DNA from 2 places in the Agromyces neolithicus genome. Region 2 is predicted to be linked to the other one. Evidence: predicted binding sites of a transcription regulator. Region 2 holds the regulator's gene; the other holds the start of a gene.
What was found. Region 2 encodes LexA, which represses DNA repair genes until DNA is damaged. Its sites were predicted from a motif close to TCGAACANNTGTTCGA; they were not measured.

Region 1 (15,611 bases), on a different contig from region 2:
CGAGGGCCGCTGGGTGAGGCGGGGCGAGGCTGAACGCCCCGCCCCGCGCTCGTCATTGCAGGTCGGCGACCGACTCGAGCAGGTCTGCGTAACTCACGAAGATGGTGACGCCATCGGCGTGGTACATCGACGGCTGGTAGTTCGCGTCGTAGTCGGCAGGTGCGAGCAGGGTGCCGGCCAGAGGGTCGTCGGAGACGGTCCAACCGGCGGCCGTCAACTCGGCGCTTCGGGCGGCCCAGGCGGTGTCGTCTTCAGGAAGCCGGGCGAACCAGACCGCGACGTCGCTGGTCGGCTTCGACCACTGGCAGGTGAGGGCGCCGTCGGCGGCGAGGTCGGTGAAGGCGGGCCCGAGGTCGAAGGTGCTGTCGGTGTTGAGCGTCAATCCGTCTTCAGCGAACGACGCGTACTCGGTGTCGGTGAACACCTCGTCGCACGTCGGGTCGTCAGCGGTCGACTCCTCCGTCGGCTCGGCACCGGTGTCGGAGGTCGCGGTCGGCGCGGCCGACGGCTCCGTCGTCTGGGCTGGCACGGCGGCGGTGCAGCCGCTGAGGAACAGGATGGCTAGGGTGCTTGCGGCGATGGCGCCGAACAAGGGACGTTTGGTCATTCTCCGCACACTACCGCCTGAGAACGGGCGGCTTATCGGGGTTGTCCCCGATGTGCTCCGCCCCGGAATACTGGGCGCATGCTGTGAGTTGAGCCAAGTGCACTCAAGTTTCGCCCGCTCAACTTGACACGAAAAGTCGGCACTGCGAAGCTTGAGTCGGCGAGGCTCAAGTCTCGTCACCCCGTACTTCGGTTGCGGGCCAGAACGGCCGAACCGGTATCCCGGCAATGGTCTCGATACGCGCTGCGCGCTACTCGACCGGCGAGGGGAAGAAGGAGAAACACATGTCACGTGCAGTAGGAATCGACCTCGGCACGACCAACTCGGTCGTCTCGGTCCTCGAGGGCGGCGAGCCCACCGTCATCGCCAACGCCGAGGGCTTTCGCACGACCCCGTCGGTCGTCGCGTTCACGAAAGACGGCGAGGTGCTCGTCGGCGAGACCGCGAAGCGTCAGGCCGTCACCAACGTCGACCGCACCATCGCGTCGGTCAAGCGCCACATGGGCACCGACTGGAAGTCGCCTGAGGTCGACGGCAAGCAGTACACGCCGCAAGAGATCTCGGCGCGCATCCTGCAGAAGCTGAAGCGCGACGCCGAGCAGTACCTCGGCGATACCGTCACCGACGCGGTCATCACCGTTCCCGCGTACTTCAACGACGCCGAGCGCCAGGCCACCAAAGAGGCGGGTGAGATCGCGGGCCTCAACGTGCTGCGCATCATCAACGAGCCCACGGCGGCCGCGCTCGCGTACGGCCTTGACAAGGGCAAGGAAGACGAGCTCATCCTGGTCTTCGACCTCGGTGGCGGCACGTTCGACGTCTCGCTGCTCGAGGTGGGCAAAGACGACGACTTCTCGACCATCCAGGTGCGCGCCACCTCGGGCGACAACCGCCTCGGCGGCGACGACTGGGACCAGCGCGTCGTCGACTGGCTCATCAAGCGCTTCAAGAACTCGACGGGCGTCGACGTCTCGAACGACAAGATCGCCCTGCAGCGCCTCAAGGAGGCCGCCGAGCAGGCGAAGAAGGAGCTCTCGTCGGGTCTGAAGGCCTCGATCCAGCTGCCCTACCTCTCGCTCACCGAGAACGGCCCGGCCAACCTCGACGAGACGCTCACGCGCGCAGAGTTCGAGAACATGACGAGCGACCTGCTCGACCGCACGAAGAAGCCCTTCGAAGACGTCATCCGCGAGGCGGGCATCAAGCTGTCGGATGTCGCGCACGTCGTGCTCGTCGGCGGCTCGACCCGCATGCCCTCCGTCAGCGACCTCGTGAAGCAAGAGACGGGGCAGGAGCCCAACAAGGGCGTCAACCCCGACGAGGTCGTCGCCGTCGGCGCAGCCCTGCAGGCCGGCGTGCTCAAGGGCGAGCGCAAGGACGTGCTGCTCATCGACGTGACCCCCCTCAGCCTCGGCATCGAGACCAAGGGCGGCATCATGACGAAGCTCATCGAGCGCAACACGGCGATCCCCACCAAGCGCAGCGAGACCTTCACGACCGCCGACGACAACCAGCCGTCGGTCGCCATCCAGGTCTTCCAGGGCGAGCGCGAGTTCACGCGCGACAACAAGCCGCTCGGCACGTTCGAGCTCACCGGCATCGCGCCGGCTCCCCGCGGCATCCCCCAGATCGAGGTCACGTTCGACATCGACGCCAACGGCATCGTGCACGTGTCGGCGAAAGACAAGGGCACCGGCAAAGAGCAGCGCATGACGATCTCGGGCGGCTCGTCGCTGCCCAAGGACGACATCGAGCGCATGGTGCGCGAGGCCGAAGAGCACGCAGCCGAAGACAAGGCGCGCCGTGAGTCGGCCGAGACGCGCAACCAGGCCGAGCAGCTCGCCTACTCGATCGAGAAGCTCATCAAGGACAACGACGACAAGCTGCCTGCCGACGTCAAGTCCGAGGTGCAGGGCGACGTCGACGCGCTCAAGTCGGCGCTCGCCGGCGACGACGACGCGGCCGTGAAGACCGCGTTCGAGAAGCTCACGCAGTCGCAGGGCAAGCTCGGCGAGGCGATCTACGCCCAGTCGCAGCAGGCCGACGCCGCTGCCGCCGGTGGCGAAGACGCTTCGGCGTCGGGCCCCGCCGCAGATGACTCGTCCGATGAGGACGTGGTCGACGCCGAAGTGGTCGACGACGAGGACGAGAAGAAGACGTCATGACCGACGAGCAGAACCAGAACCACGAGGAGCCGGTGATCCGCGACAAACGCCGCATCGACCCCGAGACCGGCGAGGTTCGGCACGCCCACGCCTCCGATGCCGACGGGGCGCCCGCCGAGGGCGCCCCCGAGGCGGCCGGTGCCGAGGCGGGTGCCGGTTCCGACACCGACGCAGCGGGCGAAGCCGGTGCCGAGGCATCCGACCTCGCCGAAGACGAGTACGAGCTCACGGTCGACGACATCCTGAACGCGGCCAACGCCGAGGTGCAGGAGCCGAGCGACGAGCACCTCGCCGACCTCAAGCGGGTCACCGCCGAGTATGCGAACTACCGCAAGCGCACCGAGGCCAACCGCGAGCTCGAGCGCGAGCGTGCGGTCGGTGCCGCCGTCGCGGTGCTGCTGCCCGTGCTCGACGACCTCGACCGGGCTGAGAAGCACGGCGACCTCGAGGGCGACACGCCCTTCGCGACGATCGCGGCGAAGCTTCGCGCTCAGGTCGAGAAGCTCGGGCTCACCTCGTTCGGCGAGGTCGGCGAGCCGTTCGACCCGCAGCATCACGAGGCGATCTTCCAGCAGCAGAGCGACGAGGTCGAGGTCGACACGGTCGCCGACGTCGTCGAGACCGGCTACAACCTGGGCAGCGTGCAGCTGCGCCCGGCGAAGGTCGTCGTCAAGACGCCGCAGTAGCCCATCGTCGGTCGAGTAGGCGCGCCAGCGCCGTATCGAGACCACCCAGAAGTCTCGATACGGCCTCCGGCCTACTCGACCGACGATCCCGCTTCAGACAGACTCAGACAGAGGAGGTGCCGGTGGCCAGTCAGGATTGGTTCGACAAGGACTTCTACCAGGTGCTCGGCGTCTCCAAAGACGCGAGCGACGCCGACATCAAGAAGGCGTACCGCAAGCTCGCGCGCAAGTTCCACCCCGACCAGAACCCGGGCGACTCAGCCGCAGAGGCGAAGTTCAAGGACATCAGCGAGGCGAACTCGGTGCTCTCCGACGCCGAGCAGCGCAAAGAGTACGACGCGATCCGCGCCATGGGATCGGGTGCCCGATTCACCGCGCCCGGCGGCGGCGGTGCCGGTGGCGGCTTCGAAGACGTCTTCGGCGGCATGTTCGGCCAGGGCGGCGGGCGTCAGTCGTACACGTTCCAGCAGGGCGGCGGCGAGTACGACGATCTACTCGGCGGCCTCTTCGGCGGTGGCCGGTTCGGCCAGCCCAGCGGCGGCTACCGAGGGTTCGGCGGTCCCTCGCGCGGCCGCGACGTCACGGCGACGACCACGCTCGACTTCATCACCGCGACCAAGGGCGAGCAGATCACGCTGCAGACGGCCGAGGGCAAGCCGATCACCGTGCGCATTCCCGCGGGCGTGGCCGACGGCCAGAAGATCCGGCTGCGTGGCAAAGGGCATCCCTCGCCCGACGGCGGCGAGTCCGGCGACATCATCCTCACCGTCAATGTGCGCAAGCACCCCGTGTTCGAGCGCGACGGGCTCAACCTGCGTGTCACCGTTCCGGTCACGTTCGCCGAGGCGGCGCTCGGCGCGACCATCCAGGTGCCCACCCTCGGCGGCGATCCCGTGAAGCTGCGGGTCGCGCCCGGCACGCCCAGCGGTCGCGTGCTGCGGGTCAAGGGCCGCGGCGTCGTGACGTCGAAGGGCACGGGCGACCTGCTCGCGGTCGTGCAGATCGCCGTACCGTCGCACCTGTCGGGCGACGCCGAAGAGAAGCTCAAGGCGTTCGCGGCCGAGCTGCCCGACGAGAACCCGCGCGACGACCTCATCGCCAAGGCGCGAGGCTAGGCGATGGACATGAACGAGATGAGCCCGCTGTTCGTCATCTCGGTCGCCGCCGAACTCGCCGGCATGCACCCGCAGACGCTGCGCCAGTACGACCGCATGGGCCTCGTGTCGCCGACTCGTACGGCCGGTAAGTCGCGCCGGTACTCGATGCGCGATGTGGCGCAGCTGCGCGAGATCGCCCAGCTCTCGAGCGAGGGCGTGAGCCTCGAGGGCATCCGCCGGGTGCTCGGCCTCGAAGACGAGGTGGCGACGCTGCGGGCGAGAGTGCGCGAACTCGAGGCGGCGCTCGCCGACGAGATGCTCAACCGGCCCGGTCGGCGCGTGTTCGCGGCCGGGTCTGCCGGCGAGGTCGTCACATTGCGTGCCGGCACCCGCGTGCGTCGCGAGAACGCCGTCGTCGTCTGGCGGCCGCTCGAGCGCTGATCGAGGGTCGCTCCGACCCTGCGACCTCACGCTCACCCTCGGCTCCCGCTATTCGCCGCCGAGCGTGCATTCGATGCCCGCTGGGGGGCGTTGAGTGCACGTTCGGCCGCGTCCGATTCCCGCTGTCGCGATCGACCGTGCATGGTGGGTTTGCAGTGCTGACCGGATGTTTCGTGCGCGGTCCGATGTCGGTGGGTCACGGCAGAATCGGGGTATGGCCAGCCTCCACGAGACCTTCGAGCAACTCCGCTCGCAGGTCGCGGGTGTGCTCTCGTTCGACGATGCAACGCCGCTCGGCGACGACGATCTGCTGCTGGCGATGGGCGCGCTCGAAGGGCTCGGCAGGGTCGTCGACGGCTATCGGGTCGTGCTCGCGGGCGAGGTCGCCGAGCGCAGCTCGCTCGAGTCGGGTCGCGAGCGTCGCTTGTCGGTCATGAAAGGGTGCAGGTCGGCGTCAGAGCTCATCGAGCGGGTCACCCAGGCTTCGGGTGCAGAGGCGCGCCGTCGGGTTTCGCTCGGCGAGGCGACGCGTGCGCGCGCGCCGTTGACCGGTGAGCCCCTGTGCGCCGAGTTCCCCCGTGTCGCCGAAGCGCTCGCGGCCGGCGAACTGGGTGTCGATGCGGCCGGTGTGATCGTGCATGCGCTGAGCCGGGCACGCCACGTGGCCGATCCCGCGAAATTCGACACGGCCGAGCGCGGGCTGGTTGCGCAGGCCGTGGGCGCCGACGAGGCAGCTCCGGTGCGGTGCAGCTCCGATGAGGTCGCCGTGCAGGCGCGAGCATGGGCGCTCTTCCTCGACCAAGACGGGCCAGAGCCCGACGACGAGCGAGCGATGCGCAGGCGGGGCCTGCGACTCGGGCAAGCACGTGACGGGCTGATCCCGGTGCAGGGCGCACTGATGCCCGAGGTGGCCGCGAAACTGACGCGGCTGTTCGACGCGCACCTCTCGCCGCGCAGCGGCGACGTGTTCGGCGCCGGCGACGACCTCGCCGAGCACGCAGTGCCCGCCGAGACGCGCACGAGCGGTCAGCAGCGTCACGACGTGCTCGCGGCGATCATCGACACTGCCGCGCGGTCGGGTGAGCACCCGAGCATCGGCGGCGCGGCTCCGACCGTGCTCGTCAGCGTGCGAGAGTCCGATCTGGTGGCCGGTCGCGGCGTGGGCCACGCCGACGGCGTCGAGGTGCCGGTCGCGCTGCGTGCGGTACAGCACATGATCTGCACCGGCGGCACCCAGCGGGTCGTGTTCGACGATCGCGGACGAATCATCGAGCTCGGCTCGCCTGAGCGGTGCTTCACGCCGCACCAGCGACGCGCGATCACGCTGCGCGATGGTGGATGCCTCATCCCAGGCTGCACGGTGCCTGCAGCCTGGTGTGAAATCCATCATGTGATCCCCGACGTCGACGGCGGGCCGACCCATCCCGACAACGGAGTGCTCGTCTGCTGGTTCCACCACCGCACGATCGACACGTCGGGTTGGGGCATCCGAATGCGGCACGGCGTGCCCGAGGTGCGCCCGCCGAAGTGGCTCGATCCCAGCGGCACCTGGCGGCGCCCCACGACGTCACCGACCCGAATCGCCGATCGCATCGACCGTCGCGAGCGCAGCAGACGACGGTCGAGTCGACCCGCAGGGCGCAGCGATCCTCCCGAACGCCGAACTGGTTGAGGTGTCGCGATGCGAGCGTGCGATCACGGCAGCCGAAAGGGCGCGCAGTCGGCGCGCAGAGGGCGTCAGCCCGCGACGAGCGACCCGATTCCGAGCGTCGCCGTGCGGTCGGAGCACACGGGAATCGCCTGTGTCACCGCGATGCCCGGTCCGGCGCCGTCAGACGTGATGTAGGCGCGCAGCGTCGCCGATGTCGTCGCCGGGCAGTCGAACACGCCCGGGTTGTTGCCGTGCAGGTTCGCCGTGGCGACGCCCCCGCCGGCCGACAGCACGACGGTCTGGGATGTCGCACCCTCGGCGCGTGCCGGGGCCCCGAGTTGCACACCGTCGGCATTCTGGGCGATCAGCCCGGGCCACCCGTCGAACGAGCAGTCGGTCGCCGACACGTTCGTGAAGACAAGATCCCCGTAGAAGCTGCCCGCACCGGAATCCTGCGGTCGGGCCTGATAGGTCAGAACCAGTTGCTCGTCGACGCAGTGCGGTGCCGTCACCGGTGCCGTCACCGGTGCCGTCACCGGTGCCGTCACTGGAGCAGCACCGCTCGACCCGCTCGCCGTACCCGTCGGCGGCTCGACGATCTCACCGAGCCGAAGGTTCGTCGACTCCGCGTCTGAGTTCGAGGCTCCCTGAGCAGTGCTGCCGGGCGTCGGCGTCGGCGGCGTCGTCGCCGTGCGCGTGTGCGTCGTCGGGGTGGGCGTCGCGTCGCGACTCGCGAGGGCAGCGGGCGCGCAGCCGGCGAGGGCGATGGCGCAGACCACCGCCACGATCAGTGCGCCGTGTTCGGCCTTGCTCATGGCGAGCCTCTCTCCTCCATGCGCCATGCACGGTTCGACACATGTTAGCGAGGCGGGTCGGCCCCGTCACGAGGGTCTGCCCTGATCTGTCGAACACCACTGGGCCGACAACGCGGCGGTGTCTCACCAGGCCGAGGCGGGCGCATCGACCACGGGAACCGGCGAGGTCGACCAGTGCGCGCCGTTGCCGTAGTGGCTCGTCGCCCATGGCGACTGCCAGATCGCGGCCGCGGTCGTCGCGGCGGGTGCGCTGGCGTCGAGCCCGGCCTCGATCGCGTCGTAGAACGACAGGCGCCGCAGGCTGTCGGCCGCGTACTCGGCGCCGACCTGCAGGGTGGCATAGCTGCCGAGCCCCGAGCCGCCTCCCGACCCGTTGCCGTTGTTGAGCGGGTTGTTGCGGTTCCACCAGTTGTCGGGGCCGTTCTCCTCGCGCATCCACTGCGTGATGACCACCACGTTCTCGTCGGTGACGGGGAATCCGCCGAAGACGAGCACGAGCTTCGCCCAGTCGTGGTTCGTGCCGCCGGCGACGAGCGTCTGCGGCCCCGTGGCGGCGGTATACGACTCGTGCGAGATGGCGGGGGCAGCGACATCCGCTGCGACTTCGACCCGTTGCGTGTCACCGGCGTGCGGCGAATCCGCCGACGCCGCGTACGCCGGCTCCCCGGCGTCAGGACGCGTGAGCGGTGCCAGCGCGAGCGTGGCGATCAGGCCCAGCACGGCCGTGACCGAGAGCACGCCGGCGAAGCGGCGAACGAATCGCTCGCCGCTTCTCGCTCCCCCGTGCCGTGCGTGCCGCATGCGGCACCGAGGGTAGCAAAGTCGCATGGGCGCCGCACCCAGGTTTCGCGGGTCGCGCCTGTCGCGCCTGTCGCGCCGAACGTAGGAACTTCTGACACCGGTGCGGGGTGTTGCGCGGCGACACGCCGCGACTGCGAAGGTTCTTCCTGCAGAGCCCGGCGTCCGCACCCGGTACGCGCCCCCCGCGCGTACGCTTGGCGAATGCCCTTCGACTTCGGTGCGTTGCGCCGCTCCCCCGACGTCGAGGGGCCGGGTCTCGAAGCATCGGATGCCGCTGACCGGCTGATTCTCGACGAAGCGGCCGCACTCATCGCGGCGGCCGGGCCGGGCGAGGTCGTCGTCATCGACGATGCCTATGGCGCGATCGCGCTGGGGGCGGCCTCGCTCGGTGCAGCGCATGCGGGGGCACGCGACATCCGGGTGCACCAGGATCTCGTGACCGGCGAGCGCGCGCTCGCCGAGAACGCCTCGCGCATGCACTTCGGCGGCACGGTGCGGTCGATGCCGCTCGTGCCCGGGCTGGTTGCGGGCGCTCGGCTCGTGCTGATGCGCCTGCCGCGCTCGCTCGACCGGCTCGACGAGGTGGCCGCGCTCGTCTCCGCGCACGCGCACCCCGAGGTCGTGCTCGTCGCGGGCGGGCGCATCAAGCACATGTCGCTCGCGATGAACGACGTGCTGCGCCTTCACTTCGAGAGGCTCGACGTGTCGCATGCGCGGCAGAAGTCGCGGGTGCTGACGGCGCAAGGTCTCGAGACGCGTCCTCCTTCGTCGGGCGCTCCTCGACCAGCAGTGTGGGGTCCTCCTTCGTCGGGCGCTCCTCGACCAGCAGGTCCGTGGCCGCGGCGCGAGCGGCACGACGACCTCGGCCTCACTGTCGTCGCCCACGGCGGCGTCTTCGCCGGCACGGGCGTCGACATCGGCACGCGGTTCCTGCTGGCCCACCTCGCCGACGCGGTTCCAGATGCCGCGACGGCCGTCGACCTCGCCTGCGGCTCCGGCGTCGTGGCGACGTGGCTCGCGCGCGAGCGCGCCGGGCTGCGGGTCACCGCGACCGATCGCTCGGCCTCGGCAGCGGCATCCGCTCGACTGACAGCCGACGCGAACGGCGTCGCCGACCGCGTGCGCGTGGCACAGGCCGACGGGCTCGAGCTGCTCACCGACGCCAGCGAGCGGCTGGTGGTGCTGAATCCGCCGTTCCATTCCGACGCCGCGCTGCACACCGGCATCGCCGCGCACCTGTTCGCCGATGCATCCCGGGTGCTCGCGCCGGGCGGCGAGCTGTGGTGCGTGTGGAACTCGCATCTGCGCTACCGACCGCTGCTCGAACGCACGATCGGGCCGACCCGGCAGATCGCGCGCAACGCGAAGTTCACCGTGACCGCCTCGACGAAAGCGGCGTGACGGTTCGAGGTTCCGTCGCGCGCGAGGTCGTGTCAGGCTTGGAGCGTGAGCACGTCGACCCTCGAGCAGCACGACACCGAACTCCGCGACCGTGTCGCGGCCGACGTGCCGTGGCAGGCGATCGTGTGGGACGACCCGGTGAACCTCATGACCTACGTGACCTACGTGTTCCGCAGCTACTTCGGGTTTCCGCGCGACAAGGCCGAGCGTCTCATGATGCAGGTGCACACCGAGGGTCGGGCTGTCGTCGCCAGCGGCAGACGCGAGCAGATGGAACACCATGTGCAGGCCATGCACGGCTACGGTCTGCAGGCCACCGTCGCGAGGGCCGAGACGTGATCGTCGCCGGACTCGGCGGGGGCGAGGGCATCCGCATCGTGCTCGAGACCGAAGAGGCGATGCTGCTCTCAGAACTCGCCGACCAGGTCGACTCGGTACTGCTGCTCGGCGAGGCCGACGACCCCGCGCTCGGCCGGCTGCTGCCGAACGCCTACCCCGAAGACCTCGAGGCGTCAGAGGAGTTCACCCGCTACACCCGCGAGAGCCTCGTCGACGGCAAGCGTCAGGCCGCGCAATCGGTGCGCGACGCGACCGCGGTCGAGCATCCCGACGAGGGCGTCGTTCAGATCGAGCTCGATCAGGCGCAGGCGTGGGGGTGGCTGACATTCCTCACCGACCTGCGACTCATCCTCGCCGAGCGGGTCGGCCTCGACGACGACGAGGCCGACGCCGACGTCGAGACCCGCGACGACTACCTGCGTGCCGCCTACGAGTGGGCCGGGTTCGTGCAGGGGTCGATGCTCGAGGTGCTCGACCCGATCAAGCCCTGAGCGCGACGGTTCGTGAGGCGTCGAAGCGGCGATCGGATGCCCCGTCCGCGCGCCGCGCCCGCGTGCGCGCACCCGGTGCTGGCATGCTGATGCCGAACACCGACGCCGGCGCCGGCGCCGCACGACGACAGGAGAGCCAGTGAGTCGAACCGCCACCGCACCTGCGACGGACGCCGCAGCGTCGGTCGCCCGCGAGCCATCGTCGATCCTGCGGGTGCTTCGCAATCCGGCCGCCACGGCCGAGTCGCTGGAGTCCGCCGCACTCGTCCTCGGCGCAGCCGTGTTCGTCGTCGGCGGGGTGGTCGCGTGGATCTCGTTCCTCGGTCGTGACCTGCCGATCGCGGGGGAGGGGTCGCTCGGCCAGTACGTGGCCATCGGCGCGGTCGTCGTGACCTTCGTCGCGTTCGTCATCGGGCGCATCGCGCTGCGCCGTCGCGCGCACGAGCGGGAGGCATCGCCTGAGGCGCTCCCAGGCCTCGAGTCGCCGGGCGTGAGGGTGCACTGGTTCGACCTCACGGCCATCGCCGTCGCCCACGCGGTCATCGCGCTGCTCGGCTGGATCGGCCTCTCGGACCTGCTCGAGCAGAGCTTCCAGGGCGCCGTGGTGTTCACCCTGCCGGGCGCGGTGCTCGCGGGCGTCGGCTTCGCCGTCACCGCGTACGCGGTGTTCCTGTCGTCGGCCCACCTCACTCCGATGCTGCTCTCGTTCGTGCTCGCGCTGTTCCTCGTCGTCGGCGCGCTCGCGAGCATGCTGAGTGCGAGCGACCCGCAGTGGTGGCAGGAGAACCTGAGCGCGCTCGGCATGACCGACGACATCTCGGCGCTCGCCTTCAACCTCACCCTGATCATCGCCGGCGCCATCGTGACGACCATCGCCCGTTACGCGACCGCGTCGGTGCCGGTCACCACCGCGGCCGAGGTGAGGGGCCGCAATGTCGTGCGCGTCGGCCTCATCCTCATCGGGATCTTCCTCGCCTGCGTCGGCGTCTTCCCGGTCGATCGGTTCTTCCTCGTGCACAACACCGTCGCGACCGGCATGGCCGTGGTCTTCGCCGTCGTTGTCATCGGCCTGCGCTGGTTCATCCCGTCGATGCCGCGCGTCTTCATCCTGCTCGGATACGTCTACGTTGGCGTCATCGTGATGCTCGGCGTGTTCTTCGCGACGGGCTACTACAACCTGACCGCCGTCGAACTCGTCGCGGGAGTGCTGATCTTCAGCTGGATCATCGTGTTCCTGCGAAGCTCGGGCGCGATGCACGCACCGCGACCTGACGTCGTCGCGCCCTGAGTGCGCCACGACCTGAACGAAACGAGGGGCGGATGTCGCGACATCCGCCCCTCGTTTCTCGTGCCTGACTACGCGCTGTGCGAGAGCGCCTTCGCCTTGAGCTGGTCGTACTCGGCCTGGCTGATGGTGCCCGAGTCGAGCAGCGCCTTGGCCTTCGCGATCTCGTCGGAGGGGCTCGATGCCCCCGCGGTCTGACGGATGTACTCGTCGGTGGCCGCCTGGTACTGCTTCGCCTCTTTCTGCGAACGCTCGGCCATGCCGTTGCCGCGCGCGATCAGGTACACCAGTGCCGTCAGGAACGGCACGAAGATCAGGAAGAGGATCCACACCGCCTTCCACCAGCCGTTGAGCTTGTGGTCGCGGAACAGGTCGCCGATGATCGCGAACAACGCGAACAGGTAGGCGATGAAGACGAACGCCCAGAGGAACCACCAGATCAGGTCCCAGAAGTTGTTCCAGAAGGTCATGTGGAGCCTTTCGCTGTGTGAGCGCTCCCCCATAGAGCGCCGCTGAGGTGAACCTATCGCGCGGCATGCGGGGACGTCCACATTCACACGCCGCGCCAGCGCTACTCTCGACGCGGGCGGGCGCATTCGGCAGAGTGGCTGCACGCCCTCGTGTTCGACGGCGCATCCGCCCACGAACTCGGCAGACGGGACCTGAGATGACGCTCGCGATACCACCGAGAGATGCGGATGTCACACCGCGCCGCCTGATTCTGCTGTCGGTGCCTGCACTGCTCATCGGCGTGGTGGCGGCGCTCGTGCTCTGGGCGCTGAGCGCCCTGTCGGAGGCGTTCTCGTCGGTGCTCTACGACCTGCTCCCCGATGCGCTCGGGGTCGATTCGGCGGGGTGGTGGACCGTGCTGGTGCTCACGGTCACCGGTCTCGCCGTGGGGTTCGTGCTCGTGATCGCACCGGGCCACGGGGGGCCCGACTCGGCGACGACCGAGTTCGCCGAACCGCCCCAGCCGCTGCGCAACCTGCCCGGCCTCGCTATCGTGACCCTGCTCTCGCTCGCAGGTGGCGTCAGCCTCGGGCCCGAGAACCCGATCATCGCGATCAACGTCGCCCTGGTCGTCGCCGCCATCGCCCGGTTCATGCCGGGGGTGCCGCCGCAGCTGTCGGCCGCGCTCGCCGTGGCCGCGACCATCGGAGCGCTCTTCGACACGCCGGTCGCCGCGGCGCTGCTGTTCACCGGCATCGTCGCGGCGCTGAAGACGGGCGGGGCGCTCTGGGACCGCCTCTTCCTTCCGCTGGTCGCGGCGGGCACGGGCGCCGTCACGATGCACCTGCTGGGAGCGCAATCATTCGCGTTCGGCCTGCCCGCGTACGAAGGGCCGCGACCCATCGACCTGTTGACGGGTGTGATCGTCGCGGTCGGCGCGACGGTCATCGCGCTGGCGATGCTCGCGGCGTTCCCCCTCGTCTACCGCGCGATGCACGCGCTGAAGAACCGGGTGCTCATCGCGACCGCGGGCGGCCTGCTGCTCGGCCTGCTCGGATGGCTCGGCGGGCCGATCACGATGTTCAAGGGGCTCGACCAGACCGGCGAGTTGATCGCGAACGTGGATGAATACGACCCTGCGCAACTCGCCGCGCTCGCCGGAATCAAGATCGTCGCCCTGCTCATCGCCGCGAGTTCGCTGTTCCGCGGCGGCCGCGTCTTCCCTTCGGTGTTCATCGGCGTCGCACTCGGGCTGCTCGGCGCCGCGCTCATCCCCGGAATGCCGGTTGCGCTCGCCGTCGCCGCCGCGGTGCTCGGGGTCGTGCTCGTCGTCACCCGCGACGGCTGGATGGCGATCTTCGTCGCCGTGGCCGTCGCCGGCGATGTCGCGGTGCTGCCGGTGCTCTGCGCGATCGTTCTGCCCGCCTGGCTGCTCGTGACCGGCGCGCCAGAGTTCCGCATCGCGCCACCGGCGCCGAAGATCGAATCGAACGCGGTACACACCGCAGAGAGCTGAGGCACACATGGGTTCAGTCATCGGGGACGTCCTCCCCCTCGCGCTCGGCATCGCGATCAGCCCGATCCCGATCATCGCCGCGATCCTGATGCTGCTCTCGCCGAAGGCGAAGGGCACGAGCCTGGGCTTCCTGCTCGGCTGGGTGCTCGGCATCGTCGTCGCGGTCGTCGTGTTCACGCTGCTCGGGTCGATCATCCCCGAGCAGGATCCCGACGCGTCGAAGCCGATCGCCGGGGTGATCAAGATCCTGCTCGGCGCAGGGCTGCTGTTCCTCGCCCTGCGGCAGTGGCGCAGTCGTCCGGGGCCCGGTGAGACTGCGGCGCTGCCGAAGTGGATGGCCGCGATCGACACCATGACCGCCGGTAAGGGACTCGTGCTCGGCTTCCTGCTCTCGGCGGTGAACCCGAAGAACCTGCTCATGGCAGCGGGCGCCGGAGTCGTCATCGGCACGTCCGGCCTCACGGGTGGCGAGATCACCCTCGCGATCGTCGTCTTCGTGATCATCGCGGCGTGCTCGGTGGCGGTGCCCGTGATCGCCTACCTGGTCGCGTCGAAGCGCATGGCCGGCCCCCTCGAGTCGCTTCGGGGCTGGCTCGTGCACAACAACGCGACGGTCATGGCGGTGCTGCTGCTCGTGATCGGCGTCGTACTGGTCGGCAAGGGCATCGGCAGCTTCTGATGACGGATGCCGCGGGCTCGGGTTCGAGGGCACCGCTCGGCCACGGCACGCGAGTGCTGCTGACGCTCGCGGCCGCGGTCGTCGTCTTCGTCGGCATCTGGCTCGCTCGCGACATCGTCGCACCCGCCGCGCTCGCCGCCGTGGTGGTGATCATCGCGAACCCCGTTCGCCGGCCGCTCGAGAACCGGGGATGGCCGAAGTGGCTCGCGACGACCGCGGTCATCGCGGTGGCCTACCTCATTCTGCTGGCGGTCGCGGCGCTCGTCGTCGTGGCGTTCGCGCAGTTCATCGCGATGCTGCCCGATTACGCCGACGAGCTACAGGCCACCGCACGCAGCGTGGCCGCCTGGATCGAGTCACTCGGGCTCAGCCAGGCGACGGCCGACGCCACGAGCGCCGCCCTCGACCCGGCGACGATCGTGCCGATCGTGACCGCGCTCGGTGAATCGGTGCTCGGCATCGCGACCGCGTTCTTCTTCGTGCTCGCCTACGCGATCTTCATGGCGGCCGACGCCGCACGCGTGGCGCGCTCGGGCCTGATGTTCGGCTCGGCGGCGGCCGACGCGATCGGCCTGCGCTACTTCAGCGGGGTTCGCCGGTACTACGTCGTGAACGCCACGTTCGGCGCCATCGTCGCGGTGATCGACGGTCTGCTGCTGTGGGCGCTCGGTGTGCCCGTGCCCGTCGTCTGGGCCATTCTGGCGTTCGTGACGAACTTCGTGCCGAACATCGGGTTCGTGCTCGGGCTCATTCCGCCCGCAGTGCTCGCCCTCGTGGTCGGGGGCTGGCAGCTCGCCCTGGTCGTCGTGCTCGCGTACAGCGTCATCAACGTCGTGCTGCAGGTGCTGGTGCAGCCGAAGTTCGTGAGCGACGCGGTGTCGCTCAGCCTCACGATCACGTTCGTGTCGGTCGTCTTCTGGACGCTCGTGATCGGGCCCGTGGGCGCGATCCTCTCGATCCCGCTGACCCTGCTCGTGCGGGCGCTCGTGCTCGAGCCGGATGACCGGGCGGTGACCCTTCGTCGACTATCCGGCGAATCCCCTGAATCACGCGAATCGCGTGTAGCGCCGCCACTCGCTCGGGGATAGTCTGCAGACACACACGTGAAGGGGAACCACGATGGCGGAATTCGAGTACGGTCCGGTCGATCTCTATCTCGTCGGATTCGAGGGCGATCGCCCCGACGA
Region 2 (15,611 bases):
TACCACGTGACGACCCGGGTGCACTCGCCGGCATCGGTGGGCGCTATCTGCTCGCCGAGCAGCGCGTTCATCAGGGTCGACTTACCCGCTTTCACCATTCCGGCGATGGCCAGCCGCAGAGGCTCTCGAAGACGCCGCTCGAGTTCGTCGATGGATGTCTGCGCGGCGGCATCGTCGTCGTACACAGCGCGGGCGATGCGCAGCAGGTCTTCCGCGGCGACCCGCGCCTGAGCCGTCACCGCTGCCCAACCTCGACGCGCAGCGGCGGCGGTTCGGGGATCTCTGCACGGAGCCGCTCGAGCTGGCCGATCTGCGCCTTCAGTTGAGCCGCTCGCTGATCTCGTCTTGCCGTGTACGTGGTGGCCGTCTGCTTCGACGTGGTGAGCGCCTCCGACAACGAGCGGTGCATCTCTTCGGCCATTGCGCCGAAGTGGTCGCGGGCGGCGCGCTGCACCAGGCGGAGCCGGTCCTTGAGCTGCTTGCCGACCTGGAAGTTGACCTCGTCGATGTACCGGCGCACATGGCCTTTCGCTTCGTGTTGCCGGCGGGCCAGTCGTGCGCTCATGTCTTCGCGGAACGCCCGTCGGCCGACCAGAACGCCCGCGAGCAGCGACAGCGGATTGATGAGCGTCATTCCGATCAGCCCTGTGGCGAGACCCACCATCAGCACGCCGCCATATGATCCGCGGACGCCGATGTAGATCTTCTCGGCCGCGCCGAGTCGGCCCGAGTCGAGCCACGAGATCTCGTCGACCGGGTCGAGCACACCGTGGGTGTCGCCGACATCGATCGCAGGGATGTCGGACTCCCCTTTGCTGAACAGCTCGGCGACCTCTTCAGACAGCCAGCGCGAGCGCTCGTCGGTCCACACGAACGTCTCCGACACGGCGCTGGCCACTCGCTGGTCGAGCCATTCGGTGATCTGATCCCAGATGGGTCCCGGGTCGCCCTCGTCGATGGCGATCTCGGCCTCGCGCTGCACCTTGCGCAGCCGGTCGCGCAGGTCGTGCTCCATGTCGGCGATGAGGTCGGCGACACCGTCGGTGAGGGTGACCTGCCAACGCGCTGAGCGCCCGCGGAACTCGTCGGCACGCGCCTTGGCCGCCTCCAATTCGGCGATCATGCGCGGTGTGTCCTCGGGGTGCAGGATCGCGTTCAGCTCGGAGCGCAGCGACATCGTGAGCTGCTCCACCACCGACACGAGGTCGTGAACGGCGCTGCGCTCGTGAATGACCTCGGCGCGGCCGAGCACCTCACGACGCAGGTGCGCGACCAGCGCGGGAAAGCCCGACTCGTCGTTGACGGCTCGGTCCTGAAGTTCGGCGGCGAGCAGGCGAAGGTCGCTGGAGACCGAGAAGATCGGCACGTCGCCGACTCCCTGCAGGTGTCCTCGGTTGATCTGCTCGATCTCGCGCCATGCCGGGTAGAGGTCGGTCTTTGCGAGGACGGCAGCCACGTTCGGCGATATGCGCATGGCGTGCTTGAGGAACTGCACCTCTGGGTCGGTGTACTCCTGCGAGGCATCCGATACCAGCAATACGGCGTGCGCCGTCGACAGTGCCGACAGGGTCGCCAGCGCATTGGACGATTCCAGCCCCCCGACGCCGGGTGAATCGACGAGCTTCAATCCTCCCTTGAGGATCTCCCTGGGCAGCAGCACCTCGGCCGACACGACGCGACGTTCGTTGCCCGGGTTGCCGTGCTCCGACACGAAGTCCGAAATCTCCTCGAGGGCGATCGGGCGGCGCTCGAGCGTCGCCGCCGAGTCGGCAGCATCTTGGTCGTGCACCAGCACCCAGGCCTGGGGCTCCTCTGCGTAGCCCACCGACGTCGGCACGCTCGTCGCGATGTCGTCATCGACCGGGCAGGCGGGGGCGTTCACCAGGGCGTTGATGAGCTTGCTCTTGCCCTGCTTGAACTCGCCGACCACGATCACCCGGATATCAGGGTCGATCAACCTCGCCTGCGTCTGCTCGAGCCGCCTGGCCAGGTCTGCACGGCCCGAAGTGGCGGCGAGCCGCCCGACGTCGCGGATGACTTGCACCATGGCCGATGGCTCGGCGCCGATCTGCGGCGCGCGAAGATCATCGCCGTGCCTCAGCGCACGCAGTTCTGTTGCTTCTGACCCATCGGCGTCGGCTGCTTCCGGCACGAATCCCCCCGGTTCTCGTTCCATGGTGACAGAGCACGGGGCCGAGTGCACCCGCCCCGTGACGTTCCGACCTCAAAGGGGGAAGTCGAGCCCCGTGCTCCCCCCGTCGATGACGGTGTCATCGCCCGCATCGCCCCAGATCAGCGCGGCATCGACATCCCAATCGGACGCGTTGACGTTCTCGATCTCCGCGCTGAACATGTTCGCAACGGTCGGGTCTCCTGCAGCCGGGTCGGAGAGCGCATCTGCGATCGCGGCGCCCCAGCCACCGTCGTCGAACACCTCGTCGGCGCCGTCGGGTTGGTCAGCGGACCGATCGAGTGCGTCGCCGTCGGGAAGCGAGCCCTGCTCGCTCGGCGCTTGGTCACTGGACATTTCTGAGGCTTTCACGGGTTGGGGGAACGCATTCTCACGCCACCGCGGCCGGCGCCTGATGGCGGTGTGCCCGGTCGCCCCACGCGGGGCGACCGGGCAGGACGCGCAACGCCCTACAGCGTCACGTCGTCGACCTGTACGGCAACGGCGTCAGGACTGAGGATGTTCGCGTTATCGACGTCGATGTCGACGTCGGTGGAGTAGTCGTCGTTGAACGAGTCGTCGACGTCCACATCCCAGTCGGTCTCGGTGTTGTTCGAGTCCCACGTGTTGTACATGGAGACGTCGCCGACCGAGATGTCGGTGCTGGAGTTGTCGACCCAGGCGCTGTTGCCCGCAGCGACCGAGCCGTCGCCCGAGGCGACGTTCGCCTCGTTCTCGAACGACTGCGCGACGTTGCCGCCTCCACCGTCGCCGCCGATGGCGCCCACGTTGCCGCCGTCGCCGCCGGCGCCACCGCCACCGTCGCCGCCGGCGCCTCGGCCACCATCGCCCCAACCCGCGTCGCCGCCGGCACCGCCGTCGCCGTCTGCGCTGGCGGAGCCACCAGTGCCGGCTCCACCGACACCGCCGCTGCCGCCAGAGCCACCGGCACCGAGTGCACCCGAGCCGCCGGCGCCTCCGGCGCCGCCGTTGCCACCTGTGCCGTCACCCCCGGCCCCGAAGCCAAGGTTGTCAGCACCGTCGCCGCCTGGGCCACCGATGCCGAGACCGCCGATGCCTGCGCCGGCGACACCGCCGGATCCGTCGCCACCTGACGCGTCTGCGGCCGCCAATCCGGCTCCACCGGCGCCGCCGCCGGCCGCGATGTTCTGGTTGACCGACTGGTCGACCACCGTCGAGCGGTTGTCGATGTACACCTCGGTGTCGCCACTCCCGTAGCCATGGCCGCCACCGCCGCCGACGATGTTGAGGTCGTCGAAGCCGACGTTGTACTGCCGGATGCCGGCGTTGACCGAGTTGTCGACCGGGTTGAACGAGTCGCTGATGTGCACCGAGTTGTCGGAGTTGTCGTTGTGCGAATCGTTGGTCGAGTTGTCGGAGTCGTCGGAGTTGTCGGAGTTGTCGTTGTATGAGTCTTCGGTCGAGTTGTCGGTGTTGTGCGACAGGATGTCGTCGTTGTTCGAGTCGACGTCGTTGTAGTTGAGCGAGTCGACGTTGTTGTCGTTCAGCGAGTCCAGGTTGTTGTCGTTGAGCGAGTCGACGTTGTTGTCGTTGAGCGAGTCGACGTTGTTGTCGTTGAGCGAGTCGACGTTGTTGTCACTGATCGGCACCGCCACGTTGACGTTGAAGGAGTCGCGAACGCGATTCCACACGTTGTTGTCGTCGAAAGCCATGAGCGTGTTCCTTCACTCTCGCAGACGCTGTTGCGCCCTGCTGTCGGTTGTCTCGTGTGCCCGGCCGCCCCGAGGGACGGCCGGGCCGTCCAGCAACGTCCTACAGCGTGATGTCGTCGACCTGTACGGCGACGGCGTCAGGGCTGAGGATGTTGGCGTTGTCGACGTCGACGTCGACGTCGGTGGAGTAGTCGTCGTTGAATGAGTCGTCGACGTCAACCTCCCAGTCGGTCTCCTCGTTGTACGAGTCCCACGTGTTGCCGATGGAGACGTCGCCGACCGAGATGTCGGTGCTGGAGTTGTCGACCCAGGCGCTGTTGCCCGCTGCCACCGAGCCGTCACCCGAGGCGACGTTCGCCTCGTTCTCGAACGACTGCAAGACGTTGCCGCCTCCGCCGTCGCCGCCGATGGCGCCCACGTTGCCGCCCTCGCCGCCGTCGCCCCAGCCGCCGTCGCCACCGGCGCCGTTGCCACCGGTGCCGCTGCCGCCTGTGCCGCCGGCGCCACCGTCACCGTCCGCGCTGCCGGAACCACCCGTGCCGGCTCCGCCTGCACCGCCGTTGCCGCCGTCACCGCCGGCACCGAGTCCGCCGAGTCCGCCGGCGCCACCGCTGCCACCTGCGCCGCCGGTACCGCTGCCGCCGGTGCCGAGTCCCAGGTTTGCGCCGCCGGTACCGCCGGCGCCGCCAGTGCCTGTGGCACCCGTACCGGTACCGCCGGTGCCGCCGTCACCATCGCCGCCGGACGCGTCTGCAAGCACTCCCGCGTGGCCGCCGGCGCCGCCGCTGGCCGAGATGTTCTGGTTGACCGACTGGTCGACCACCGTCGAGCGGTTGTCGATGTTCACCTCGGTGTCGCTGCCGCCGTGACCATGTCCGCCGCCGTACCCGGCGGCTGCCGCACCGCCCGCGCCGCCGACGATGTTGAGGTCGTCGAAGCCGACGTTGTACTGCCGGATGCCGGCGTTGACCGAGTTGTCGACCGGGTTGAACGAGTCGCTGATGTGCACCGAGTTGTCGGAGTTGTCGTTGTGCGAATCGTTGGTCGAGTTGTCGGAGTTGTCGGAGTTGTCGGAGTTGTCGTTGTACGAGTCTTCGGTCGAGTTGTCGGTGTTGTGCGACAGGATGTCGTCGTTGTTCGAGTTGACGTCGTTGTAGTTGAGCGAGTCGACGTTGTTGTCGTTCAGCGAGTCCAGGTTGTTGTCGTTGAGCGAGTCGACGTTGTTGTCGTTGAGCGAGTCGACGTTGTTGTCGTTGAGCGAGTCGACGTTGTTGTCACTGATCGGCACCGCCACGTTGACGTTGAACGAGTCACGGACGCGATTCCACACGTTGTTGTCGTCGAAAGCCATGAGAGTGTTCCTTCACTTCCCGGACGCCATCACGCCCTGCTGTCGTGTACGGATCTCACGCTACGAGTGCACGCAGCCGCCGGCATCGGGGGCTATCCCGACACCCGTTCGGGGTCGGTAGGGGGCTCTGACGCTCAATCCGGGTTCGGTAGGGGACGCCGCGGGCCTCACGATCGTCGTCACGGGCAGCACCCTGCGCCCGTGGGGTCCTTCGACCGTCACGATCGACAGCTCCTGGCTCGTGCCGACCGCGATTCCGAGCGCCGTTCAGGCCACCTCGAGCACCGCCTCGAGCCCGAGCACCTCGCCGTAGCGGGTGGCTGCGCGCTGCAGCTCGTCGAGCGCTCGACGGTGAAGCGTGCGGTACGGCCCGAGCGAGAAGATCACCCGATCGGACGTGATCCGGCGGCGCATCGTCGCCACGAGCTGCGAGTCGACGAGGGCCATGCCCGCGGCCGTCTCACGCCGCCGGGGCACAGCGCCCGCCACGTCGAGCACCCAGCGGGTCTCCTGGTAGCCGCGGTAGAGCTCATCGAGGATCTGCAGCAGGTGGGCGCCGGGTTCGCCGGCGCCTTCGGGCGGATGACCCGGCGTATGCCAGAACGTGCGGCCTTCATGCTCGAACGACTCGAGCCGATCGCGTGCCGCATCGAGCCCGCGACGCACGTCGCCGAGCGTCAGGGTCGCCCAGTACGCGAGGTCACGTTCGGTCGCAGGGCCGTGACCGGTGAAGTAGCGCAGCGCTATCTCGCGCAGCGCATCGTCGCGGTCGAGCCGGCGAGGCTTCGGCACCCGCTCGTCGAACGAGGCGTAGGTGTGCTCGCCATCGCGCGGCGCACCGCTGCAGACGACCTGGTCGAGCTCGAGCTGCGCGAGCAGCACCATGAGCTGCTGCCCGCTCGGCTCGAATCCGTGTCGGGCCAGGTCGTCAGCGAGCTCGGGTCGCGTGCGGCTGCGCCCGTTCAACACCGCGGCGACCACGAGTTCGGTGGCGGAGTCGATCGCCGACGCATCCATGCCGAAGAGCTCGCGCAACTGCTGCTCGGTCACCCGACGCACGCGGGCGGCCGTCAGCTCGAGCAGCCATGCGGCGTCATCTGCGCGCACGTAGTGCCACGTCGGCCGAAGCACATGGGTGCGCAGCACCGCCCCCGATTCGAGCTGCGCGGCGAGTTCCGCGAGGTCTGGCGACGTCGTGCGAGACGCGACCGCCCACGCCGACTGCTGCGGATTCTCGGCCTGCACGGCGAGCAGCGAAGCCACGACCGCGTCGGCGCCCGAGGCGAACGGCGCGATGGCGCGCTGACTCGCCAGGCGCCAACGTGCGATGTCGAGGTCGGTGATCAGGGCGGCACTCCCTTCGTGGGTGGCGTGTCAGGCTACGGATGTCCCGCCGACGAGCTTCACCGTGAGCGAGTCGACGAGCGTCGCGATCGCCTCGTCGGCAGCCCACCGGCGCGCGAGGCGGGCGGTCGTGGCGTCGAGCTCTTCACGGGTGAGGCCCTGCACGAGCTCGAGCCGCACGACGAGCTCGGGCCCCGCCAGCCGAGCATCGGGGTCACCGGCCCGCAGGGTGACCCCGAGCACGGCGAGCTCCGACTGGATCGAGCGTTCGAACGCGGCCTTCACGGCATCGGACTCGAACGGCGGAGTCCACTCGTGCGATTGCGCGACCGCCCAGACCGCGGGGCGGCGCAGCACGAACTCGGTCGGCGAGCCGGGGTCGAGCACGACGAGCTCGGTGCCGTCGTCGGCGGCGGCGAGTGCGACGCGCACGCCGTCGGCGGGAACGGGCCTCGCGATCGGGTTCCATTTCGACATCGCGTCGACTGATGCGAACACCGGCAGCACCTGGCGACCGTCAGGGCCTGCGACCGTCACGATCGACAGCTCCTGGCTCTTGTCGACGGCGAGGCCGTGTGCACCGATCTCGGACCCTGGGTCGCCGAGCTGCGCGAGCAGGGGAATCAGCAAGCGCGACCGGGCGAACGCGGCGACGACTTCGGCCTGCCCCGCCGTGCCGTCGCGGAACCCCGCGATCGCAGCGGCGAGTTTCGGCGGTGCGAGGCCGTCGTCGGCGGCGTGCGGGTTCGGCCCGAACGAGCGCCCCTGCCACGGCACACCCGCAGAGTCGGTCGTCTTCGGATCAGCCGCAGCCGCGGCATCCGTCGACGATTCGTGCGGTTCGTCAGCGCGACGCGACATCCAGTGCCTCGGCCAGCGTGAACGCGCCCGCGTAGAGAGCCTTTCCGACGATTGCGCCCTCGAGACCGAGCGGAACGAGTTCGCGAAGTGCCACCAGGTCGTCGAGGCTCGAGACGCCGCCCGACGCGACCACGGGGCGCTCGGTACGGTCGAGGATCTGGCGCAGCAGGTCGAGGTTCGGGCCCTGCAGGGTGCCGTCTTTCGTGACGTCGGTGACGACGTAACGTGCGGTTCCCGCCTCTTCGAGGCGGTCGAGCACCTGCCAGAGGTCGCCGCCCTCCTTCGTCCACCCGCGCGCTGCGAGCGTCGTGCCGCGCACATCGAGCCCCACTGCGATCGCCTCGCCGTACTGCGCGATGACCGACGCCGCCCACTCGGGATTCTCGAGAGCCGCGGTGCCGAGGTTGATGCGCTTCGCTCCGATCTCGAGCGCGTGCTCGAGGGACTCGTCGTCGCGGATGCCGCCCGAGAGTTCGACACTGACCCCACGCACCTGGCGGATCACCTTCTTCAACACCCCCGCGTTGGAACCGCGGCCGAACGCCGCATCGAGGTCGACGAGGTGGATCCACTCTGCGCCCTGGTCGGCCCAGTCCATCGCCGCGTCGACCGGATCGCCGTAGTTCGTCTCGGTGCCCGCCTCGCCCTGCGTCAGGCGCACGGCCTTACCGCCGGCCACGTCGACGGCCGGAAGCAGCACCAGGCCGGGGGTCTTGCTGAACTCGCTCATCATTGTCCTCAGGAATCTTCGTCGGGAATCGACGGGGGCACAATCACAGGATCTTACGCCCTCACCGAAGTCGACGCGTCGGCATGACCGGCCCAGACGTCGGCGCGCTCAGTGGAGCGTGCCGATCCAATTCGCGAGCAGTCGGATGCCTGCCGCTGCGGACTTCTCGGGGTGGAACTGGGTGGCCGACAGCGGGCCGTTCTCAACGGCGGCGAGGAACCGCCCGCCGTGCTCGGCCCACGTGAGCTTGGGCGCCGGGAACGGCGGCATCACATCGAGATGCCACTGCTGCGCGGCGAACGAGTGCACGAAGTAGAACCGCTCGTCTTCAATGCCGTCGAACAGCACCGAGCCCTCGTCGGGCGTCACCGTGTTCCAGCCCATGTGCGGCAGCACCGGTGCCGCCAGTTCGGTGACGGCGCCGGGCCACTCGCCGAGCCCCTCGGTGTCGACACCGCGCTCGACGCCATGCTCGAACATGACCTGCATACCGACGCAGATTCCGAGCACGGGGCGACCGCCGGCGAGGCGACGGTCGATGACCTCGTCGCCGCGTACCGCGTGCAACTGGTCGACCACGGCCTTGAACGCACCGACGCCGGGCACGACAAGCCCGTCGGCCTCGAGTGCCGTGGTGCGGTCGGCCGTGACCTCGACCTCGGCGCCGGCCGCCTCGAGCGCCTTGGCTGCGGAGTGCACGTTGCCCGAGCCGTAGTCGAGCAGCGCGACGCGGGGCCTGCGGTTCACAGGGCGCCCTTCGTGGACGGGATGCCCGAGACGAGCGGGTCGAGCGCCTTCGCCTGGCGGAACGCGCGCGCGAACGCCTTGAACTCGGCCTCGGCGATGTGGTGCGGGTCGCGGCCGCCCAGCACGGTGACGTGCACGGTGAGGCCGGCGTTGAACGTGATGGCCTCGAAGACGTGGCGCACCATCGACCCGGTGAAGTGGCCGCCGATGAGGTGGTATTCGAACCCGGCCGGCTCGCCGGAGTGCACGAGGAACGGCCGGCCCGAGATGTCGACGACCGCCTGGGCGAGTGCCTCATCGAGTGGAACGAGTGCGTCGCCGTAGCGCGAGATGCCGCGCTTGTCGCCGAGCGCCTGCCTGATGGCCTGCCCGAGCACGATGCCGGTGTCTTCGACGGTGTGGTGCACGTCGATGTCGACGTCGCCGTTCGCCCGCACGGTGAGATCGGTGAGCGAGTGCTTCGCGAACGCCGTGAGCATGTGGTCGTAGAACGGAACCCCGGTTTCGATGTCGCTCGTTCCGGTGCCGTCGAGATCGATCGAGAGATCGATGCTCGACTCGCTCGTCTCGCGCTGCACTTGTGCGGTGCGCGCAGGCGTCTGGGGGCTCATACGTCGATCTTATTGCGGCCCGCCGGCGCGAAGACGGCGATCGCCTCGAGGAATGCGGTCGTCTCGGCCTCGGTTCCGGCCGTCACGCGAAGGTGGCCGGGAATGCCGATGTCGCGAATCAGGATGCCCCGTGCGAGCAGTTGCTCGAAGACCGCGTGCGGATCGTCGACACCGCCGAAGAGCACGAAGTTCGATCCGCTGCGGGCCGGCGCGAACCCGAGTTCGGCGAGCGTCTCGGAGATGCGTCGACGCTGGCCGCGGATCTCGTCGACCATCGCGAGCATCTCGTCGGCGTGTGCGAGCGCGCCGAGCGCGGCCGCCTGGGTGAGTGCCGACAGGTGGTAGGGCAATCGCACGAGTCGCAGGGCGTCGATCGCGGCCGGGTCGCCGGCGAGGTAGCCCACCCGCGCTCCGGCGAAGGCGAACGCCTTGCTCATGGTGCGCGAGATGAGCAGCCGCGGGCGCCCGTCGAGCAAGGTCAGCGCACTCGGCGTGCCCGGATCGGCGAACTCGAAATACGCTTCATCGACGACGACCACGCCACGCGCGGCGTCGGCGACGGCCCGGATCGTCTCGATCGAGAGCGGGGTACCCGTGGGATTGTTCGGGGCGCAGAGCAGCACGATGTCGGGGTCGTGCTCGCGCACCGCGGCGAGGGCGGTCTCGGGGCTGAGTTCGAACCCCGCGTCGCGGGAGGCGGCGATCCATTCGGTGCCGGAGCCCGCCGCGAGCAGGCTGTACATGGAGTAGGTCGGCGCGAAGCCGAGCGCCGAACGACCCGGCCCCCCGTAGGCCTGCATGACGTGCTGCAGCACCTCATTCGACCCGTTGGCGGCCCAGAGCTGCTCGGAGGTGAGGCCGTGACCGAGGTAGGCGGCAAGTGCCGAGCGGAGCTCGCTGAACTCGCGGTCGGGGTACCGGTTGAGCCGCAGGATGGCCGCGGCGATGCGAGCGACGATGTCGTGCGCCACGTCTTCGGGGATGGGGTGCGTGTTCTCGTTGACGTTGAGCGCGACCGGCACGTGCGCTTGCGGAGCGCCGTACGGCGTGCGCCCACGGAGGTCATCGCGGATGGGGAGGTCGTCGAGACTCGTCACCGATCCATGCTACCGACGAGCACTCGGGCCGATGCCCTGTATGACGTCAGCCGGCGTTCGGCACCGCGAGGCGCTGCCCGGGCTCGATGACCACATCGTCGAGACCGTTGAGCCGCACGATCTCGTCGATCACGACGCGCGGATCGGCGGAGGAATCGAGCGCCACGGCGATCTCCCAGAGGGAGTCGCCCGCGCCGACGGTGACGTACTCGAGCCCCGCGCCGACGGCGGCGCCCTCGACATCGGCGGCAGCCCCACCCGCGGAGAGCACCGCGACGATCGCCCACAGCACGAGAGGGATCGACGCGAGGGTGGTGAACACGACCCGGCCGCGCCGGGTGAGTCGCAGGCGCCCGGGGCGCGTCTCACGGTCTGCCCCTGCTCGGGTGGCCCGCAGGCTTGCCTGAGGGCGGAAGCCGGGATTCACGATCGCTGCGCTCATGTCACACCTCCTGAGTCGAGTCGCATCCGGCCCTCGGCCGGGAGGGCCGGATGCGAATCTCTGTTCCGAACATACATTCGAACGCTCGAAGCCGCAACCCCTCACCGCCGAATGTCTTCGCCACTGGATATGGCGACACACTCGAACGAATGTTTGCCGCTGCCGCCCGGGGCGGATACAGTTTCGAATGTCCGGAAGACAGTCGACCAGACACCACTGACATTGGGTCGCGATGGCGACCTCGACGAAGGGCGAGACCGTGAGCACCGACAACGACGTGCGTGAGACCGGCCGGGCACGACGCCGAAAGACCCTGAGTGCGAAGCAGATCGCCATCCTCGAGGTCGTGCAGCGTTCGGTCGCGAGCCGGGGTTATCCGCCGAGCATGCGCGAGATCGGCGACGCCGTCGGGCTCTCATCACTCTCGAGCGTCACGCACCAGCTCAATCAGCTCGAACTCGCCGGTTACCTCCGGCGCGACCCCAACCGGCCGCGCGCGCTCGAGGTGCTGATCGAACTCCCGGGGCTCGACGATCGTCCCCAAGCCGCCGGCGACCCGGTGCCGGTCGGCGACGCGGCGATGGTCCCCCTCGTCGGCCGTATCGCCGCAGGCGTGCCGATCACCGCCGAACAGCAGATCGACGAGGTCTTCCCGCTCCCCCGGCAGCTCGTCGGCAAGGGCGAGCTGTTCATCTTGAAGGTCGTCGGCGACTCGATGATCGACGCCGCGATCTGCGACGGCGACTGGGTCGTGGTGCGTTCGCAGCGCACGGCCGAGAACGGCGAGATCGTCGCCGCGATGCTCGACGGCGAAGCCACCGTCAAGGTGTTCCGCCAGCGCGACGGCCACACCTGGCTGCTCCCCCGCAACACCGCGTTCGAACCGATCGTGGGCGATCACGCCGAAGTGCTCGGCAAGGTCGTGGCGGTGCTGCGCGCCGTCTGACGCCACCCAGCACGCGGCAGTGGGCTCAGGCCGGTCGGCTCGGTCGGCTCAGGCGGTCACCCGTGCCGGCACGAGGGCACGTGCCACACCCACGGTCGCGGGTGCGACTCCGCGAAGCCACTCCGTGACCGCGCGCATGAACCCCGCGTGATCGTCGCGGAACACGGTGTGACCGGTGCCGGGCACCGTCGTCACCGTCATGCCCTGGCGTCGCATCTGCGCAGCCACCCGATCGGTGATGAGCAGGCTCCTCTCGGCGAGCAGCACAAGGCTCGGCGCGACGAGCCTCGCCGGCGGAACGAGCGGTCGAGTGTCGCTGAAGCCCAGGATCGTACGCTTGTCCCAGTCGCGCAGCGTCGCGAGCTCGATGTCGACGTCGACCGCGCTCCACTTCGGGTTCATGCGCACGAGCGCCGATCGCTTCGGCCGCGGCGCCATCGCGAAGAACGCCTTGTACGCCAAGCCCTTCACGCCCTTCGGGAACGCGAAGGCCGGATCGATGTAGATCGCAGCGCGCGGCGCGAGTCGATCGGCGACCAGGCTCGCGACGAGCCCGCCGAGTGAGTGCCCCATGACCACGTCGGGTGCACCGTCGAGCAGCGGTGCGACCGTTTCGACGACGTCGTCGGCCCATGCTGCCGGTGAGTAGCGCAGTGCGCGGGGGCTACGGCCGTGTCCGCTGAGGTCGACCGCGAGCACACGGAACCCCCCGTGGCCTCGAGTTCGGCGGTCACGCGGTGCCAAGCCCGAGAATCCGACATGATGCCGTGGATGAGGATGGCGGTCCTGGAGCCACTGCCGGATTCGTGAAGTGCGAGGCGCATGACGCGAACCTAGCCTCCCCTGCTGGGCATCGCCCCCGACCGAACTGGATGGACGCTGCGAGCCAGCCGATCTCATCGGCGATCCGGGATCGCCACTTCGCGCATGAGGCCCGTCAGAGCGATCCGGTCGTCGTAGCCTCCGAGCAGGAGCACCGACTGGTCCTCGAGCAGGCTGACCGTCGCGAACGAGGCCGTCGTATCGAGTTCCGCGACCACCCTCGAGGTGCCCGCCGCGACGTCGATGAGCTCGACAGTGTCGCCGCCGGCGCCGACGACCACCCGACCATCGGCGAGCGCGAGCGCGCCGCCCGAGAGCTTGTACCGCGGCTGCGTGAGGTCGGGGCCGGACGAGAAGCCGCCTGCGGCGGGGTCGAAGACCTCGGTCGAGGCATGGAGCCCGCGATCGTCGGCTGTGCCCCCGCCGACGAGCACCCGGCCGTCTGAGAGCGTCACCTGGAAGTGCTTGAACCGGGGAACCGCGAGCGATCCCACCGCAACCCATTCGTCGCGATCAGGTTCGTACACGGCGGCCGCGTCGGTGCCGGTACCGCGATCGACACGGCCACCCGTGACGAGTACGCGACCGTCGGCGAGCGAGGTCGCCTCGAGGGCGTCCGCCGCCCACGGCAAGGGGCGCGCCGCCGCGACCGCACCGGTCTCGGGGTCGAAGACCTCCGCACTCGCGGTGAAGCCACCTGGCTCGGCGTCGCCCCCGACGACGAGCACGCGGCCGTCGGGCAGGACGGCCGCCGCGTGGCCGCCGCGCGGCACGACCGTCTCTGCCGGAGCCGTCGTCGCCCCGACGGGATCGAGGACATCGATCGAGCCGGTGACCCCCTCGCCCTCGCCGAGGAATCCGCCGACGACGACCACCCGTCCGTCGGGCACCAGGTTCGCCGTGTGGTTCGTGCGTGGCAGGCTCAGAGGTGCGACCGGCACCACGGTTCGCCCGTCGGCGCCGATGATCATCGCATCGGCGCTCGCCGTGCCGCAGCCGTCGACGACACATCCGCCCGCGACCAGGATCCGACCGTCGGCGAGCGAGGTCGCCGTGTGGGCGGCGCGGTTCCCGGCCCGCATCGCGTCTGCTCCGTCGACGGTGGCACCAGGCACCGGCGCATGCTGCTCGCCCGCCGTGCACCCGGTCAGCGACAGCGCGACGACCACCAGCGCCGCCATCCCGAACGTGCGCATGACGAATGTTACGTCCGCGTGCCACCGCCTGACAATGCAGCCAAGGTGTTCGTTCCGTGCCTGAACCCGATCCGATCGGAGGCCGCGGGTACGCGACATCCGACCGGATCGTCCGAATCCCCGGCTACTCGGCGAGCACGGACTCCCTGAGCTCGGCGCGCACCGCGCGCGCGGCCTCGAGGATGTGCTCGAGCGATGCGACGGTCTCGTCGTAACCACGGGTCTTGAGCCCGCAGTCGGGATTCACCCAGAGTCGCGATGCCGGGATCTCGGCGACCGCGCGCTCGAGCAACGCCTGCACCTCGACAGCACTCGGCACGCGCGGCGAATGGATGTCGTACACGCCCGGGCCGATCCCGTGGGCGAAGCCACTCGCGGCGATGTCGTCGACGACCTCCATGCGGCTACGCGCCGCCTCGATCGAGGTCACGTCGGCGTCGAGGTTCTTGATGGCGTCGATGACGACGCCGAACTCCGAATAGCAGAGATGTGTGTGCACCTGCGTTGCCGACGCGGCGCCGCCCGTGGCGAGCCTGAATGCGCCGACCGACCAGTCGAGGTAGGCGGGCTGCTCGGCGAGCTTCAGCGGCAGCAGCTCGCGAAGGGCAGGCTCATCGACCTGGATGACCCGGATGCCGGCGCGCTCGAGGTCGGCGATCTCGTCGCGCAGGGCGAGGGCCACCTGGCGGGCCGTGTCGCCGAGCGGCTGGTCGTCACGCACGAACGACCAGGCGAGGATCGTCACCGGGCCCGTGAGCATGCCCTTGACGGGCTTCTCGGTCAGAGACTGCGCGTACGACGACCACTCGACCGTCATGGGCGCCGGCCGCGACACGTCGCCCCACAGGATCGACGGGCGGGTGCAGCGCGAGCCGTACGACTGCACCCAGCCGTGCTCAGTGACCGAGAACCCATCGAGCAACTCGGCGAAGTACTGCACCATGTCATTGCGCTCGGGCTCGCCGTGCACGAGCACGTCGAGGCCGATCTCCTCCTGCAGCCGCACGACCCGTTCGATCTCGGCGCGCATGAGCTGCCGGTAGCCGTCGGCATCGAGTTCGCCCTTCACAAGACGCGCCCGAGCCCGCCGGATGTCGCCGGTCTGCGGGAACGAGCCGATCGTCGTGGTCGGCAGTTCGGGCAGATCGAGGCTCTGCTGCGCGGCGACCCGCTCGTCGTATACGGCGCGCGCGAAGTCACGATCGGCGAGCGCCGTCACGCGGTCGCGCACCGCGGGAACGCGCACGCCGGGCGCACTGGTGCGGTCGGCCAGGGCGGCGGATGCCTCGTCGAGAGCGGTCTCGATCGTCTCGCGGCCCTCACCGAGTCCACGGGCGAGCGTCGCCACCTGAGCGACCTTCTGGTCGGCGAACGCGAGCCACGAACCGAGGCGCGCGTCGAGGGAGGTCTCGGCGTCGACATCGTGCGGCACGTGCAGCAGCGACGTCGAGGTCGACACCGCGACGGCGCCCGACAAGTGCTGCACGGCCTCCACGCGCGCGAACGCGGCCGCGAGGTCGCCCCGCCAGACGTTGTGACCGTCGATGACGCCCGCGACGAGGGTCTTCGCCGCGAGCGACTCCTCGGTCACCGGGTCGAG

Region 1: the regulator LexA is predicted to act here: its motif matches at 5,055-5,070, upstream of ABD164_RS01560 (HNH endonuclease signature motif containing protein).

The regions. Positions count from the first base shown of each region.
Region 1 is NZ_BAAANJ010000001.1:314,358-329,968, reverse strand. Features, by position in the region: gene ABD164_RS01585 (hypothetical protein) at 53-607, opposite strand; gene dnaK (molecular chaperone DnaK) at 892-2,772, shown strand; gene ABD164_RS01575 (nucleotide exchange factor GrpE) at 2,769-3,458, shown strand; gene ABD164_RS01570 (DnaJ C-terminal domain-containing protein) at 3,581-4,573, shown strand; gene ABD164_RS01565 (heat shock protein transcriptional repressor HspR) at 4,583-4,996, shown strand; gene ABD164_RS01560 (HNH endonuclease signature motif containing protein) at 5,211-6,668, shown strand; gene ABD164_RS01555 (DUF4232 domain-containing protein) at 6,734-7,462, opposite strand; gene ABD164_RS01550 (hypothetical protein) at 7,586-8,263, opposite strand; gene ABD164_RS01545 (class I SAM-dependent methyltransferase) at 8,465-9,664, shown strand; gene clpS (ATP-dependent Clp protease adapter ClpS) at 9,710-10,003, shown strand; gene ABD164_RS01535 (DUF2017 family protein) at 10,000-10,494, shown strand; gene ABD164_RS01530 (DUF998 domain-containing protein) at 10,634-11,782, shown strand; gene ABD164_RS01525 (SHOCT domain-containing protein) at 11,851-12,249, opposite strand; gene ABD164_RS01520 (ion channel protein) at 12,447-13,745, shown strand; gene ABD164_RS01515 (GAP family protein) at 13,753-14,424, shown strand; gene ABD164_RS01510 (AI-2E family transporter) at 14,424-15,512, shown strand; gene ABD164_RS01505 (DUF6325 family protein) at 15,544-15,611, shown strand, end outside.
Region 2 is NZ_BAAANJ010000002.1:44,247-59,857, forward strand. Features, by position in the region: gene ABD164_RS03430 (dynamin family protein) at 1-239, opposite strand, end outside; gene ABD164_RS03435 (dynamin family protein) at 236-2,047, opposite strand; gene ABD164_RS03440 (hypothetical protein) at 2,225-2,527, opposite strand; gene ABD164_RS03445 (hypothetical protein) at 2,641-3,864, opposite strand; gene ABD164_RS03450 (hypothetical protein) at 3,965-5,215, opposite strand; gene ABD164_RS03455 (winged helix DNA-binding domain-containing protein) at 5,483-6,478, opposite strand; gene ABD164_RS03460 (SseB family protein) at 6,590-7,420, opposite strand; gene priA (bifunctional 1-(5-phosphoribosyl)-5-((5-phosphoribosylamino)methylideneamino)imidazole-4-carboxamide isomerase/phosphoribosylanthranilate isomerase PriA) at 7,404-8,150, opposite strand; gene hisH (imidazole glycerol phosphate synthase subunit HisH) at 8,259-8,897, opposite strand; gene hisB (imidazoleglycerol-phosphate dehydratase HisB) at 8,894-9,508, opposite strand; gene ABD164_RS03480 (histidinol-phosphate transaminase) at 9,505-10,605, opposite strand; gene ABD164_RS03485 (LysM peptidoglycan-binding domain-containing protein) at 10,652-11,047, opposite strand; gene lexA (transcriptional repressor LexA) at 11,280-11,993, shown strand; gene ABD164_RS03495 (alpha/beta fold hydrolase) at 12,042-12,893, opposite strand; gene ABD164_RS03500 (Kelch repeat-containing protein) at 12,890-14,011, opposite strand; gene metE (5-methyltetrahydropteroyltriglutamate--homocysteine S-methyltransferase) at 14,136-15,611, opposite strand, start outside.